One region of the Paenibacillus sp. SAF-068 genome, then DNA from elsewhere that is predicted to be linked to it. Evidence: riboswitches for the same ligand, from Rfam matches in the RefSeq annotation. Region 1 holds a riboswitch; each other region holds the start of a gene.
What was found. Region 1 has a riboswitch for thiamine pyrophosphate ahead of ACTHPG_RS00060 (ABC transporter ATP-binding protein). Riboswitches for the same ligand answer to the same signal wherever they lie in the genome.

Region 1 (3,362 bases):
CATGTTGCTGGACATGCGGCGGCTGAAGTAGCCAAGACCTTTGCTGCCACCGAGCCATTCCCCAATCGTTGCCCCAACCACGCAGTACACCACAGACATCTTTAGCCCCGAGAAAAAAGAGGGAAGTGCCAGCGGAACCTGGAGTTTGCAAAAAATATCCCACTTGCTGGCGCCCATGGTGAGCAGCAGTTCACGCTGCTCGGGATCGCCTCGGCGGAGTCCATCGTATGTACTGACTACAATAGGGAAGAACGCAATCAGGAACACCACGGCGACTTTGCTCCACAATGTGTAGCCAAACCACAGGATGAATACGGGGGACAGGGCAATCAACGGGATGGTCTGGCTGATCACGATGAAGGGATACAAAGCCTTTTCAATCGATCGATTCATATGCATGCCTGTTGCCAGCGTAATTCCGGTCACTATGGATATTCCAAAACCAACCGCAACCTCCATAAAGGTAGCAGGCAGATGGATGGTCAGCAGCAGACGACGATGCTCAATCAGTGAGCCTACGATGGCTGTTGGTGCCGGAATAATAAACGAAGGCACCCATCCCATACGCACAATCGCTTCCCAGGCCGCCAGTAATAAAAGCAAGAGTACAACAAACAAGCCGTATTGGGAGAGCCGCTTCGAACACCACGTCCAGACGCTGGCCTTACAACTATTCCTTTGCATGCAATTGTTCCTCCAGTTGTCGTCTCATCTGCACAAGAGCTGGTTCGTAGATCATGTCCGAATGCCTTGGACGTGGCAAAGGAACCGTCATCTCTCGCAAATGTTGACTATGCCCTCCTGGAGTTAACAGAATGATACGGTCACTTAACAGCAGGGCTTCTTCAATGTCATGGGTAATGAACAGAACAGTTTGGCCAAAGCCCTCCCACAGATCCAACAACCAGCGATGCATTTCTCGTTTGGTTAAGGCGTCGAGTGCACCGAAGGGTTCATCCAGCAACATGAGCTGACCGCCTGTGAGTACGGTGCGAAGCAGTGCCACGCGCTGCCGCATGCCGCCGGACAATTCATCTGGATAGGCCTGTTCATAACCCGCTAGGTCGAACCTTGCCAATCCTGCCATGATGTTGGCCCGTAGCTTGTCTTTGTCCTGTCGGTGGGGTGCTAGCTCCGCAGGCAGCATGCAGTTCTCCATGACGGTCCGCCAGGACAACAGCAGATCTTTCTGCGGCATATAGGCGACTCTTCCAAGCCGTTCCCCTCGCGGTACATCAGCTATATCGATGGTGCCAACGGTTGGCTCAAGCAAGCCTGCGAGCAGCTTGAAGAGCGTGCTTTTGCCTGATCCGCTGGAGCCGATGAGCGAGACAAATTCTCCTTGATGTACCTGAAGCGACACATTGGTGAGCACGGATTCTTTTTTTTCGGGAAAAGCGAAGCTAATGTTCTTCATCGTTACCTGGTTGGTCATCTGATTCGCACCCCTTTCAAGTCAGACCGCTAGAATAACTAAGGCATACCGTGCCTCTGCAAAAGAGCATAAAAAGACCCACCCATTTCCGGAGAAATGAGTGGGTCTGTAAGTTAAATCCGCAATTTATCTTCACATATCCATGATAAAATTCCGCTTACCCAAAGGCCGCTCCACTTCCCTCCGCTGGTATGATCCAGATCAGGTTCAAAGGGTCCGAATAGTCATATTCGTCTCAGCCGCAAGGCTCCCCTAGTGCATTGTTCAAGATATGCAGTTGTGTGTTCAGCATATATCACATGCAAGTGGAATGTAAAGGGGGCGCTCGAAAAGAATGTGAATACTGATCTTCGCTTCCGTGAATTCCGGAATTGCTCCAGGTCCCTCTACTCCTCTTACTGGGGTGGGTTTATTTAACAAAATGGATACGATACAATATCTATTGAATTTCTATATACTGCTTTCGGGATCTATTAAATGGAAGGGGGAGTGTATATGAAAACGATTGGCCTTATTGGTGGAATGAGCTGGGAGTCATCGTTAGAATATTATCGAATTATTAATGAAGAAGTGAAAAATAAATTGGGAGGATTGCATTCAGCCAAATGCATTTTATATAGCGTGGATTTTGAGGAGATCGAGCGTTATCAAGCTGAAGGTGATTGGGAAAGTGCTGGTGAAATATTAGGGAATGCTGCGCAGTCTTTGGAAAAGGCAGGAGCAGAGATGATTGTAATTTGTACAAATACGATGCATAAAGTGATTAAACATATTGAAGGAAAAGTGACATTACCCATCGTACATATTGCTGATTCAACAGCAAATCAAATTCATAAGTCCCAAATAAGTACGGTTGGTTTACTCGGCACAAAATATACGATGGAACAAGACTTTTATAAGAGTCGAATTGAATTTAATGGTATTAAGGTTTTGATACCGAATGAAGAGGATAGAAAAGTTATCAATAAAATAATATACGAGGAATTATGTTTAGGGAAAATTGAGCCCTTATCAAGGGATTATTATAAAAAGGTGATCCAAAGGCTAGTTGATGATGGAGCTGAGGGGATCATATTAGGTTGCACTGAAATTGGATTATTAGTAAAACTAGAAGATTCAGAAGTTCCATTATTTGATACAACACGTATTCATGCGATTGAATCTGTCCATTTGGCACTAGCGAAATCATTTTGACACAACCAGATAAATCTGTTCTCTGATTTACCTCGGCTTACGAACTCGATATAATAGGGATGGCGCATATTGGCCGGATCACAAATGCAGGCGGGAGTGTTCTCCCTCCTAGGCAGAATGGGGACCCGAGTTGAAAACGTTCAAAAAAGTATATATTGAGATCACAAGTATCTGTAATCTGGCATGCAGCTTCTGTCCGCAGACACAGCGCGCCAAAGGTTTCATTGACCCTGAAGTCTTCAACAATATACTGGATCAAGTTAAACCACATACCAGCCATATCTATCTACATGTCAAAGGCGAACCCTTGTTGCATCCCAAAATAGATCTGCTGCTTGATTCCGCACATGAGAAGGGACTCAAGGTGAACATTACAACGAATGGTACACTGCTGCCCAAGACTCAGCATAAATTGCTTGGCAAACCGGCGCTGCGGCAGATGAATTTCTCCCTGCACAGCTTCGATGGGCATGAAGGTTCAACCGACCGTGACGGATATCTGAGCAACATTCTGTCTTTTGTACACCAGGCAGTGAAACACAATGTCATCATCTCATTCCGCCTATGGAATCTGACGCAGGATAACTTTACGAATGCTCAGATGAATCGTAATCGGGAGACACTAGAAGTGCTGGAACGTGAGTTCAATCTGGATTTTCGCATTGAGGAAAAAGTAGTTCCAGGCAGCGGGGTCAAAATTGCCCCGAATGTATATCTGAATCAGGACCATGAG
Region 2 (3,362 bases), on a different contig from region 1:
GCATGAATTGAACAAGGTTTACACTTATCACTCCGATTGCAGTACCCTCTTCCGATCACTGTTATCCCCGGATTTCTTTAATGAAATTTAAAATGGAGGAAATCCGGGGATAAAGGTGAGCGCTTCGCTTCTTCAGATGGGTTCTGCACTCTTCGTTCTTGTGTAAAAAAGTTAAACTTAAGCAAATTTTATTGGGGTAAAAACTCGTTTGTGTATGCCTTGCTCACGTCGACCTGTTCATCCAACAGTTTTTTGCTAAACATCCAGTCGGTGTAGTTCTGCCATACTTCCTGTTTCTGTTCTCCCCAGCGCGGGGCATCATCCGTGTATTTTGGACTCAGCCATTTCTGGCTTGCCAGTACCAATTCCTTGTCCAGATCCGGTACAGCCTTGATCAGAATGTTCGCTGCTTCTTCTGGATGATCAATTGCGTATTGATACCCTTCGGAAGTGGCTTTCAGGAATGCTTTCACCAGTTCAGGGTCGTTCTCAATCGTCTGCTCGTTCGTCACGAGGACAGGCGTGTAGTAATCCAATGCATCTGAATAATCCTTCACATACAACATGTCGATCGGTTCCCCGCGCAGTTCGGCTTCAATACCCGTCCAGGCGTAGAAAATCCATGCAAAATCAATGTCCCGTTTCACTGCGGTGAAAAAGTCGGCGTCACCCATGTTAATGTTTTTCACTTTGGATACATCGGCGCCTTCGCCCTCCATAATGGATTGCATCACGGCTTCCTCCACTGGGGAACCCCAGCCGCCATAGGTTTTGCCTTCAAAATCTTTCGGTGACTTGATATTCCGATCCGCCGGAGCAGCGAACCCGGATGTATTATGCTGAATAACTGCTGCAATGGAGACAAGTGGAACACCCTGTGTGCGGGCTTGAGTTACACTCTCCTGATAACTTACGCCAAAAGGCACTTCATTCGATGCAACCATCGTATCTGCGCCACCGGCACCTGGTTGTACAATCTCCACGTTCAAGCCTTCGGCCTTGTAAAAACCTTGATCTACGGCCGCATACAGGCCGGTATGATTCGTATTCGGTGTCCAGTCGAGCACCACTTTAATATCCTTCAGGGCGGCAGTGTCGCCTTCGTTGCTGCTTTCTGTATTCGTGTTGCTGTTCTGTTCAGCAGGAGCTGCTTCTTTGCCGCCGCATGCGGCTACCGTCACCAGTAGTACGCATAAGAGCAACAATCCCATTGTTTTACGCCATTTCATCTGTGATTCTCTCCTTCGGTATGTCCGGCCGAGTGGCACGGGGTACTCCTTGGCTTCATATCCAAGCTTCTTGCATAAATCGCAGATTTATACCAGCTATGATCCGGATAACGTCACTTTTTTAGCTCTCTGGCTATATAAAAGAACATTAAAAAAGCGCCCCGTAATCCGGGACGCGTGCAGGCGTTAGAGAGGTGGCGTTCAGCCATAGGGCTGTGCCATTACGATATACTCCGATTCCTACGCTGGCATGATCCAGATCAGGTCTAAGGGTTAGTATCTTGGTGGGATACACTCTCAGCCGGCCAATTCCGACTCCCCTGGGAAACTATGAAGTTACGGGCATTACTAGGTGTAATTATAGGCCAGAGGCCCAGTCGTGTCCAGTCAGGAACTGGATGGGAACGGATTTCGGGTTATCGTCTACTTGCTTCTAAGCCGCTTCGGTGATTAGTTTTTGATCGTTTGGCCTTGAGCCGAGCAGCTTGATTCATTTAAACAACATAATTTAGGTACAAAAGGAGATAGTACTGCTATACCAATAAATACTTTTACATAAAAATGGGGGAGTACTGAATGATCCTTAAAACCATAATCGCAATGATTCTGTGTTATAGTGCCTACGTTTTTTTCACAGCCTACCTTTTATTTTTGGTTCCGTCTCCATCTGCTATTGAAAATACGGATATGCAAAAATCGTTAACAGAAGGAAGTACAACAGATCGCGTAATGCTCCTGGAGGACGGCTTTCAATCGGGTCAGGTGAGAATCCAGACCATTCGAGAGGCAAAAACAAGCATCGACCTGGCCTATTACTCCATTCAAAAGGGAAAAACATCTCAGCTTTTTTTTGCTGCTTTATTCGATGCGGCTGATCGGGGGGTTCAAGTTCGAATCATTTTAGACGGGATTTTTCACAGCATGCGCGGAGAATTGCGTGATATTCCAGATGCCATTGCAGCTCATCCCAATGTGGAATTAAGATATTATGAACCACTCCACCTATTTATGCCATGGACATGGCATAATCGTCTGCATGACAAGATCCTTCTTGTCGACAACGCATATGGCATCATTGGCGGCCAAAATATTGGTGATAAATATATGGCATTGCAACCCCCAAAAGACTATGTTTTTGATCGCGATGTCCTTGTTTACAATCCAAACGATAATACGAACAGCACGGTTGTTGAGATGAAACAATATCTAGATCAGTTATGGAACCATCCATTCACCAAACCAGAAAAACATGCAAAACGTCAGCATCATGCAAAAGGGTTAAAAGAGCTGGTTCAACTGGCTGAGTTATATAAAGAAGCACAGGCTCAGAGCGATCCTTTTGTGAAAGTATTGCCAAAGGAATGGGTTCGAGGAGCGCTTCATTCCGACCACGTTGCTTTCATTCACAATCCAATCAAAAGGCTATATAAAGACCCGATCATGTGGAGAGCGTTTGTTCATTTCGCCAATGAAGCTAAGTCGAAAGTGTACCTTCAGACGCCATATGCCATTCCTACCAAGAAAATGAAGAAAGCCGTACATCTGTCGATGAATCCAGAAGCAGAATGGATCATGCTAACCAATTCAATCCAGCAGACCCCTAACCCTTTGGCTTTCGCGGGCTACTTAAGCTCTAAAAAACGGTTGCTTAATACCAGTTTGGCCATTTATGAATACCAAGGCCCTTATTCCATCCATGGCAAATCCTTTGTCATGGATGATTACCTCAGCATGGTTGGTTCGTATAATCTTGATCCCAGATCCGCCTTTCTAAATACCGAATCCGCTGTGGTCATTTCTGGTTCTGCATTCGCCAACCAACTAACAGAGGCTATGGATATCAAACGTGCACATAGTACGCGTGTGAATAAAGGCGACTATCCAGCAGAATCCACGAATCAGAAAGGCTCTGTTTTCAAACGAATGGCAATCACAGCTTTATCCAAACTGTCTTTTCTCTGGAAATTTATGTTGTAGGAAAGATAAAAACAATATTGCTTATGGAATTAATACCGCACATGACCTGCTAATAGGAATAGCAACTTTCAGAAATTCTATTTTGTTCACGGAATGTTCACTTATGTGGTGGGGTTCGGCATCTCTATAATTACGAAGATAAACAGAGAGGATGAT
Region 3 (3,362 bases), on a different contig from region 1:
AGGAGGGCATTATGCCATGGAAGATCGTAAGTTAACCGTCCGGGCTGTAGAACGGGCGCTGGATATATTATTATGTTTTACCACACGCAGTGATCTGGGACTCACCGAAATTGCCAGCCAAATCGGCTTGCACAAAAGTACAGTACACCGTTTGATGGCTACGCTGGAGGATCGAGGGTTCGTGATCCGCGATGCAGCAACAGAGAAGTACCGACTGGGCATCCGAATCTGGGAGCTGTCGGCTCATATGTCCCGAAGTGATGATCCGGCGATTCTGCTGCTGCCTGCGATGGAGCGACTGAGAGATCGATTGGGGGAGACTGTGAGTCTGTACCTGCGTGATGGCAGTGAACGGATACGGATTCAGGCTGTGCAAAGTGATCAGGCGATACGCCGAGTCGCTCCTGTCGGTGTTAGACTCCCGCTATCTGTGGGCGCTTCCAGCAAAGTCTTGATGGCGTTTGCCACGGACGAGGATCGCGAAGAACTGATGAACGGGCCGGAATGGCCGGTGTTTATTGATCCTGCGGTGTATTTGGCACAGATGGGAGATATCCGGGATAACGGATATGCGACGAGTTATGAGGAACGTGAGCCGGGAGCTGCCGCGGTATCTGTACCGATTATGGACCGTCGAGGCAATATTGCAGCTGCTCTCTCGGTCTCAGGGCCTGTCAGCCGACTATCGCAGGAGACTTTGCACGAATACGCACCTGTGCTAAAGGAAGCTGCTACGCAGATGGGGCTCATGTTATCTTGATGTTGACGTAAGGTCTGTCACCAATGAAGTTGGTGATCTGGAATATAAAGGTTGTTTTTATGTTCCGGTTGCGCTACTCTGTAATGGACGGCCCAGCGGGGTCAGCTTCATTGAATATGAACGGCGGCTTATGTATGCCGCAACTTGTTAACGTTACTGGGGGAGTCCGAATTGTCCGGACTGAGACGGGATCGCATGAGATTCCGGACCCTTTGCACCTGATCTGGATCATACCAGCGTAGGGAAGTAATCGGCGATATGACCACAAACCACCACATGTGACTCTTGAAGGTCTCCGATAAGGAGCTGCAACCAGGAGCATTATTGGTGATGGACATAAAAGTCGGTTCCTTCGGGGACCGGCTTTTTTTATTACAGTGAACGGGCGATAGAATACATACTCCATGGACTGCTTATTCAATAACCTGCGCAAGTGGGCTTGGAAAAGAGACTTTTTGGCTTAGATCCATGATATGTGCTAACTTCATGTCTGTTGTGAACTGTACATGAATAATGTCTCCGCTGGTCTGCTGTAGGATCGCTCTTTCTTCTCTGCGCTCTGCATGATTTGGGATAGGGATGTAAGCGAGCCAATGATGCTACCAACCAAACCAAGCGAACGAACACTGAGGAGGAGATGAGCGAACATGAGTACAGGAAATCAAACGGGACAGCAAGCGATGAAACAGAAACATAAAGGTCAACCGGTGGAAAAGGAAACGGGAGTGGCTGGACGGGTTCAGCCCTTTCCGGGCAGCCGCAAAGTCTACATTCAGGGCTCACGACCGGACATTGCTGTTCCCGAGCGTGAGATAGCCCTTCATGACACGAATACTCCCCAAGGGGTGGAGCATAACGAACCGCTGCGTGTCTACGATACGAGCGGCCCCATGACTGATCCCGAATTCCAGATGGATATTCGGAAGGGATTACCTGCGCTCCGAAATCACTGGATTATGGAACGCGGTGACGTTGAGGCGTATGAGGGCAGAGCCGTTCAACCCGAGGATAACGGATTAAAGCCTGGAGGGCGGAGAGCCGGGGCAGAGGAATACCCTGGATTTCGGGGACAACCGCTGCGTGCTCAGGCTGGGCGCTGTGTCACGCAGATGCATTATGCACGGCAGGGCATGATTACACCGGAGATGGAGTATGCCGCTATCCGTGAAGGGGTGGAACCGGAGTTCGTACGGCAGGAGCTGGCGAGCGGGCGGGCCATCCTGCCCTCCAACATCAATCACCCGGAGAGTGAGCCGATGTTGATTGGTCGTCATTTTCACGTGAAGATCAATGCCAATATCGGTAATTCCGCTGTATCTTCCTCCATCGAGGAGGAGGTCGAGAAGATGACATGGGCGGTACGATGGGGATCGGATACGGTGATGGATCTGTCCACAGGCAAAAACATTCATACGACACGAGAATGGATTATCCGCAATTCACCTGTGCCGATTGGCACGGTGCCGCTGTATCAGGCGCTGGAGAAGGTGAATGGCGAAGCGGAAGCGCTGACCTGGGAGTTGTACCGTGATACGCTCATAGAGCAGGCAGAGCAGGGCGTAGACTACTTTACGATTCATGCAGGCGTGCTGCTGCGGTATATCCCCATGACCGCCAAACGGATGACAGGCATTGTGTCCCGCGGCGGCTCCATTATGGCAGCATGGTGTCTGGCGCATCATCAGGAGAATTTTTTGTACACCCATTTTGAAGAAATCTGCGAGATTATGAAAAGGTATGATGTGGCGTTCTCACTGGGAGATGGACTACGTCCAGGCAGCATCTACGATGCCAATGACGAAGCGCAGATGGCGGAATTGGCTACGCTTGGGGAATTAACGCAGATCGCGTGGAAGCATGATGTGCAGGTCATGATCGAAGGCCCGGGTCATGTGCCGATGCACAAGATCAAGGAGAATGTGGATTTGCAGATGGAAATATGCCAGGAGGCACCGTTTTACACTCTCGGGCCACTGACAACCGACATTGCACCGGGATACGACCATATTACGTCCGCGATTGGGGCGGCCATGATTGGCTGGTTCGGTACGTCCATGCTCTGTTACGTCACGCCGAAGGAGCATCTGGGGCTTCCCAACAAGGATGATGTACGCGAAGGGGTTATTGCCTACAAGATCGCGGCCCATGCCGCCGATCTGGCGAAAGGCCATCCACGCGCCCAGCGCCGGGATGATGCGTTGTCCAAGGCGCGCTTCGAGTTCCGCTGGCGGGATCAGTTTAACCTGTCACTCGACCCGGAACGGGCATTGTCCTACCACGATGAGACGCTGCCGGCAGAAGGGGCCAAAGAAGCTCATTTCTGCTCCATGTGCGGACCAAAGTTCTGCAGCATGCGTATTACGCAGGATATCCGTGCTTTTGCGGCGGATAAAGGATTGTCCGAGAATGAGGCTGTAGCAGCGGGTATGCAGGAAAAGGCCGAGGAATATCGGACACGGTCCTAAGGGAGCCAAGTGATGAAGGTTTTGTGTCTTTAAATTATAAATACGGATTAATGTTTGGATGCGGCCAAACCTTCTTCACCGTAACTTTTGGATTCAATCTAACTTACGCCAAATCCGAAATAGGATGCCTGCGATGA
Region 4 (3,362 bases), 2.8 Mb from region 1:
AGTTGCCGGTCTAACACCTGCCCACGCTCGCATGAATCGCGCTTCTTTCATCCCGGGTACCCAGTGGGTTGCCGCTGTTAGCAACTTCTGAACACTCTGTACAGAAACGTTCAGGTCCGTTCTGCCTGGCAGACTAGTTGCTCCGAGCCAAACTTCGCCATTGGCTTTGGGAACAATATAGATATCCTCTGCATACACCGTTCTGTCAGGTCTGTACGCTGCATGTTCATCCGAGAACTGAACGGCGGCTATTTCACCTTTTACCGACCACACAGGCAAGCTCAGATTCACCTGTCTCATCAATGCTTCACTCTGTAATCCAGCCGCTATAATGACATGATTGCATTTCATCTCGCCGATTGATGTAGTGATCCCCTGCACGCCGTGTTCGTTTGCTTGCACACGTATATCCTGTATCTCCTCCATAATCCGCGCTCCCATTGATTGAGCGGATTCGGCGTAGGCCTTCGTTAAATGGATTGGAAGAATCTCACTCTCGTAAGGTCTGTAGTAGGCTCCATACGTATCTCTGTTAAGCCATGATGCCTCCTGTTGCACGACGGACCGATCCCACCACACCTCATCAGCAGACACACCAGAATTCCGATTGTTCTTATAGCGGCTTAATTCGCTGTAAGATCGAAAAGGAGTGAGAAATCCATGGCGTTGCAGTCCAACCTCTACCTCGCTGAGGGTAGCCATAAGCACTTGTTGCTCCATAAGTAACTGCCTACTTTGCCTGGCAAGCTTAGCCATCAAGGGATGAACAAAATCCTCACTATCTGCCGCCAGCATTCCAGCCGCTGCACAAGAAGTGCCTCCTGCAATCGCCGAACGCTCCAGCAACAGTACGTCCTGTCCACGGGAAGCAAGCTCGTATGCAATGGCACACCCAACAACGCCTCCGCCTACAATAATTGTTTCTGCACGAATCTTATCCGGTCTATCAGCAACACTTTTGCTTCTTAATTCCGGTTCAGGTTTCAGTCGATGACTGAATTGATTCCTATTCTGACACGTTACGATATCTTTCACCCTCTCATCTCCTTTCAGCGCTTCAGACTTCCTGTGGCATTGATAGCCTGCCTTAGTGATGCCGCAGCCCGATCCGGTAAATCGCTCGACCATACATTCGAGATCACAGCGACTCCCTGTGCACCTGTAGCGCGGATCGCATGAATATTTCCCGGCTCTATGCCCCCGATAGCCATGACTGGAATGGAGACACTTCTGCATACTTCATCAAGAGCATATATCCCTCTTGGTTCCAGATCAGGCTTACTGTTGGTTAAGTAGACATGCCCGAAGAAAAGATAATCGGCTCCTCGTTCTTCAGCGATTTTTGCCTCCTCGATGGAATGAACAGATACACCCATTCGAATTCGCCGCACATTGCTTATGACATTATTGTAGGAGTTGTACTTGCGCAAAGCCTCTTGCCCCCAATGTACACCTCCATAGATGGCATTTTGTGACGGCAATTCTGAACCATTGATAACGATGCGACAAGATGGAACGCCAACGCTACACAGACTTTCAGCCCAACCGATCTTGTCTTGCCATGGGAGTTGTTTCTCTCGTATGTGAATATAATCTACCCATGGCCAAACGTCCTTTGCAGCATTTACAAAAGATGCTTGATCCCCTGCACCCGTAGATACAACATGCAATTCAAAAGAGTCGTGAACATGTTCATGAGAAAATGCCGTTATCATCCCTCTCCTTCCAGGTGTGAGTTCTAATAAAACACAAAAAAAGCCACTCCCGTAGGGGAGTGGCTGCGTATTAATGATAGGATCAGATGACTGACTGATGCATACAGTTCAATTCGTGTAAAAAAGCTACAGAACTTATAGCCATACTGTTAAACACGGAACTGCATGTTTCAATTCGCTAAGCAGACGGTTGAAATCCTCTCGAGTTGCCGTTTGCTCACGTCATTCACTGAAACGCGCTTGCCACTTCCCTACGCTGGTATGATCCAGATCAGGTGCAAAGGGTCCGGAATCGCTTTCTTCCATCTCAGCCGCATCGTGCGGCCCCCCTAGTGTTCATATGAAGTTGTAGCCTATGTTACCATAGACGGATTTTTTTGTCACCGTCATTTCTGCTAAACATGGTCTTGTATCGTCTAGTTTTTCTCAGACCACTCTTCAACATTCCATGTTTTCGTGACCCAACCCTCGTAAAAATCAGGTTCGTGAGAAACCAGCAGTACCGTTCCCTTGAATTCTTTCAAGGCCCGTTGCAGCTCGGCTTTGGCTGTAACATCCAGATGGTTGGTTGGCTCATCAAATAGAATCCAGTTGCTCTCACGCATCAAGAGCTTGCATAAACGAACCTTGGCTTGCTCTCCACCACTCAGCATGTTGAGCGGACGGGTAATGTGTTCATTTTTCAACCCGCAGCGCGCGAGATGACCCCGAACCTCATTCTGAGTCAAATGTGAAAACTCATTCCACACATCCTCAATCGGCGTAATGTTGCCAGCGCGAACTTCCTGTTCAAAATAGGCCGTTTCGAGATAATCTCCCAAAAAGGTCTTTCCACTCAGTGGAGAAATCTTCCCCAGGATGGTCTTCAGCAGTGTCGATTTACCTACACCATTACAGCCTACGATGGCAATTTTCTCACCACGTTCAATCGTCATCGTCATTTTGGGCAGCAAAGGATACGTATATCCAATTTCAAAATCAATACCCTCAAAGACCGTTTTACTGCTCGCGCGAGCATCCTTGAATTTGAACGTTGGTTTAGCCGCTTCATCTGGACGATCAATACGTTCAATCTTGTCCAGCTGTTTCTCCCGGCTCTTCGCTCGACCTGAAGTTGAAGCACGCGCCTTGTTCCGCTGAATGAAATCTTCCTGCTTCTTGATGTACTCTTGCTGCTTCTCGTACGCATCAATATGCTGGGCTTTGTTCATATCAGCCATCTCCAGGAACTTGTTATAGTTCGCTGCATATCTGGTTAATTTGGCAAATTCCAAATGATAAATAACATTCACCACTTCATTCATGAATTCCGTGTCATGGGAGATCAAGAGGAACGCATGCGGGTAGTCCTTCAGGTAACGTGACAGCCACTCAATGTGCTCTACATCCAAATAGTTGGTCGGCTCATCCAGTAGCAGAGCTGTAGGTTTCTCAAGCAGAAGCTTGGCAAGCAACACCTTGGTACGTTGTCCACCACTTAGAGCTGCAACATCTCGATCAAGACCAATTGCAGACAAACCAAGACCATTGGCCATCTCTTCGACTTTGACGTCAATCAGATAAAAGTCGCCCTGCTCCAGTTGTTCCTGAATATCGCCCATCTCTTCAAGCAACTGCTCCAGCTTATCTGGATCTGCATCTGCCATC

Region 2: it holds a riboswitch for thiamine pyrophosphate, as region 1 does, so the genes downstream of both, ACTHPG_RS23560 (ABC transporter substrate-binding protein) here and ACTHPG_RS00060 (ABC transporter ATP-binding protein) in region 1, are expected to answer to the same signal.
Region 3: it holds a riboswitch for thiamine pyrophosphate, as region 1 does, so the genes downstream of both, thiC (phosphomethylpyrimidine synthase ThiC) here and ACTHPG_RS00060 (ABC transporter ATP-binding protein) in region 1, are expected to answer to the same signal.
Region 4: it holds a riboswitch for thiamine pyrophosphate, as region 1 does, so the genes downstream of both, ACTHPG_RS12015 (thiamine phosphate synthase) here and ACTHPG_RS00060 (ABC transporter ATP-binding protein) in region 1, are expected to answer to the same signal.

What each region holds. Positions count from the first base shown of each region.
Region 1 is NZ_JBQCJX010000001.1:8,403-11,764, forward strand. Features, by position in the region: gene ACTHPG_RS00055 (ABC transporter permease) at 1-684, opposite strand, end outside; gene ACTHPG_RS00060 (ABC transporter ATP-binding protein) at 671-1,435, opposite strand; TPP riboswitch at 1,597-1,699, opposite strand; gene ACTHPG_RS00065 (aspartate/glutamate racemase family protein) at 1,931-2,629, shown strand; gene ACTHPG_RS00070 (radical SAM/SPASM domain-containing protein) at 2,760-3,362, shown strand, end outside.
Region 2 is NZ_JBQCJX010000005.1:178,615-181,976, reverse strand. Features, by position in the region: gene ACTHPG_RS23560 (ABC transporter substrate-binding protein) at 189-1,229, opposite strand; TPP riboswitch at 1,449-1,561, opposite strand; gene ACTHPG_RS23555 (phospholipase D-like domain-containing protein) at 1,806-3,206, shown strand; gene ACTHPG_RS23550 (hypothetical protein) at 3,358-3,362, shown strand, end outside.
Region 3 is NZ_JBQCJX010000009.1:52,004-55,365, forward strand. Features, by position in the region: gene ACTHPG_RS26735 (IclR family transcriptional regulator) at 17-760, shown strand; TPP riboswitch at 909-1,022, shown strand; gene thiC (phosphomethylpyrimidine synthase ThiC) at 1,441-3,225, shown strand.
Region 4 is NZ_JBQCJX010000001.1:2,791,470-2,794,831, forward strand. Features, by position in the region: gene thiO (glycine oxidase ThiO) at 1-1,035, opposite strand, end outside; gene ACTHPG_RS12015 (thiamine phosphate synthase) at 1,050-1,715, opposite strand; TPP riboswitch at 1,947-2,056, opposite strand; gene ACTHPG_RS12020 (ABC-F family ATP-binding cassette domain-containing protein) at 2,132-3,362, opposite strand, start outside.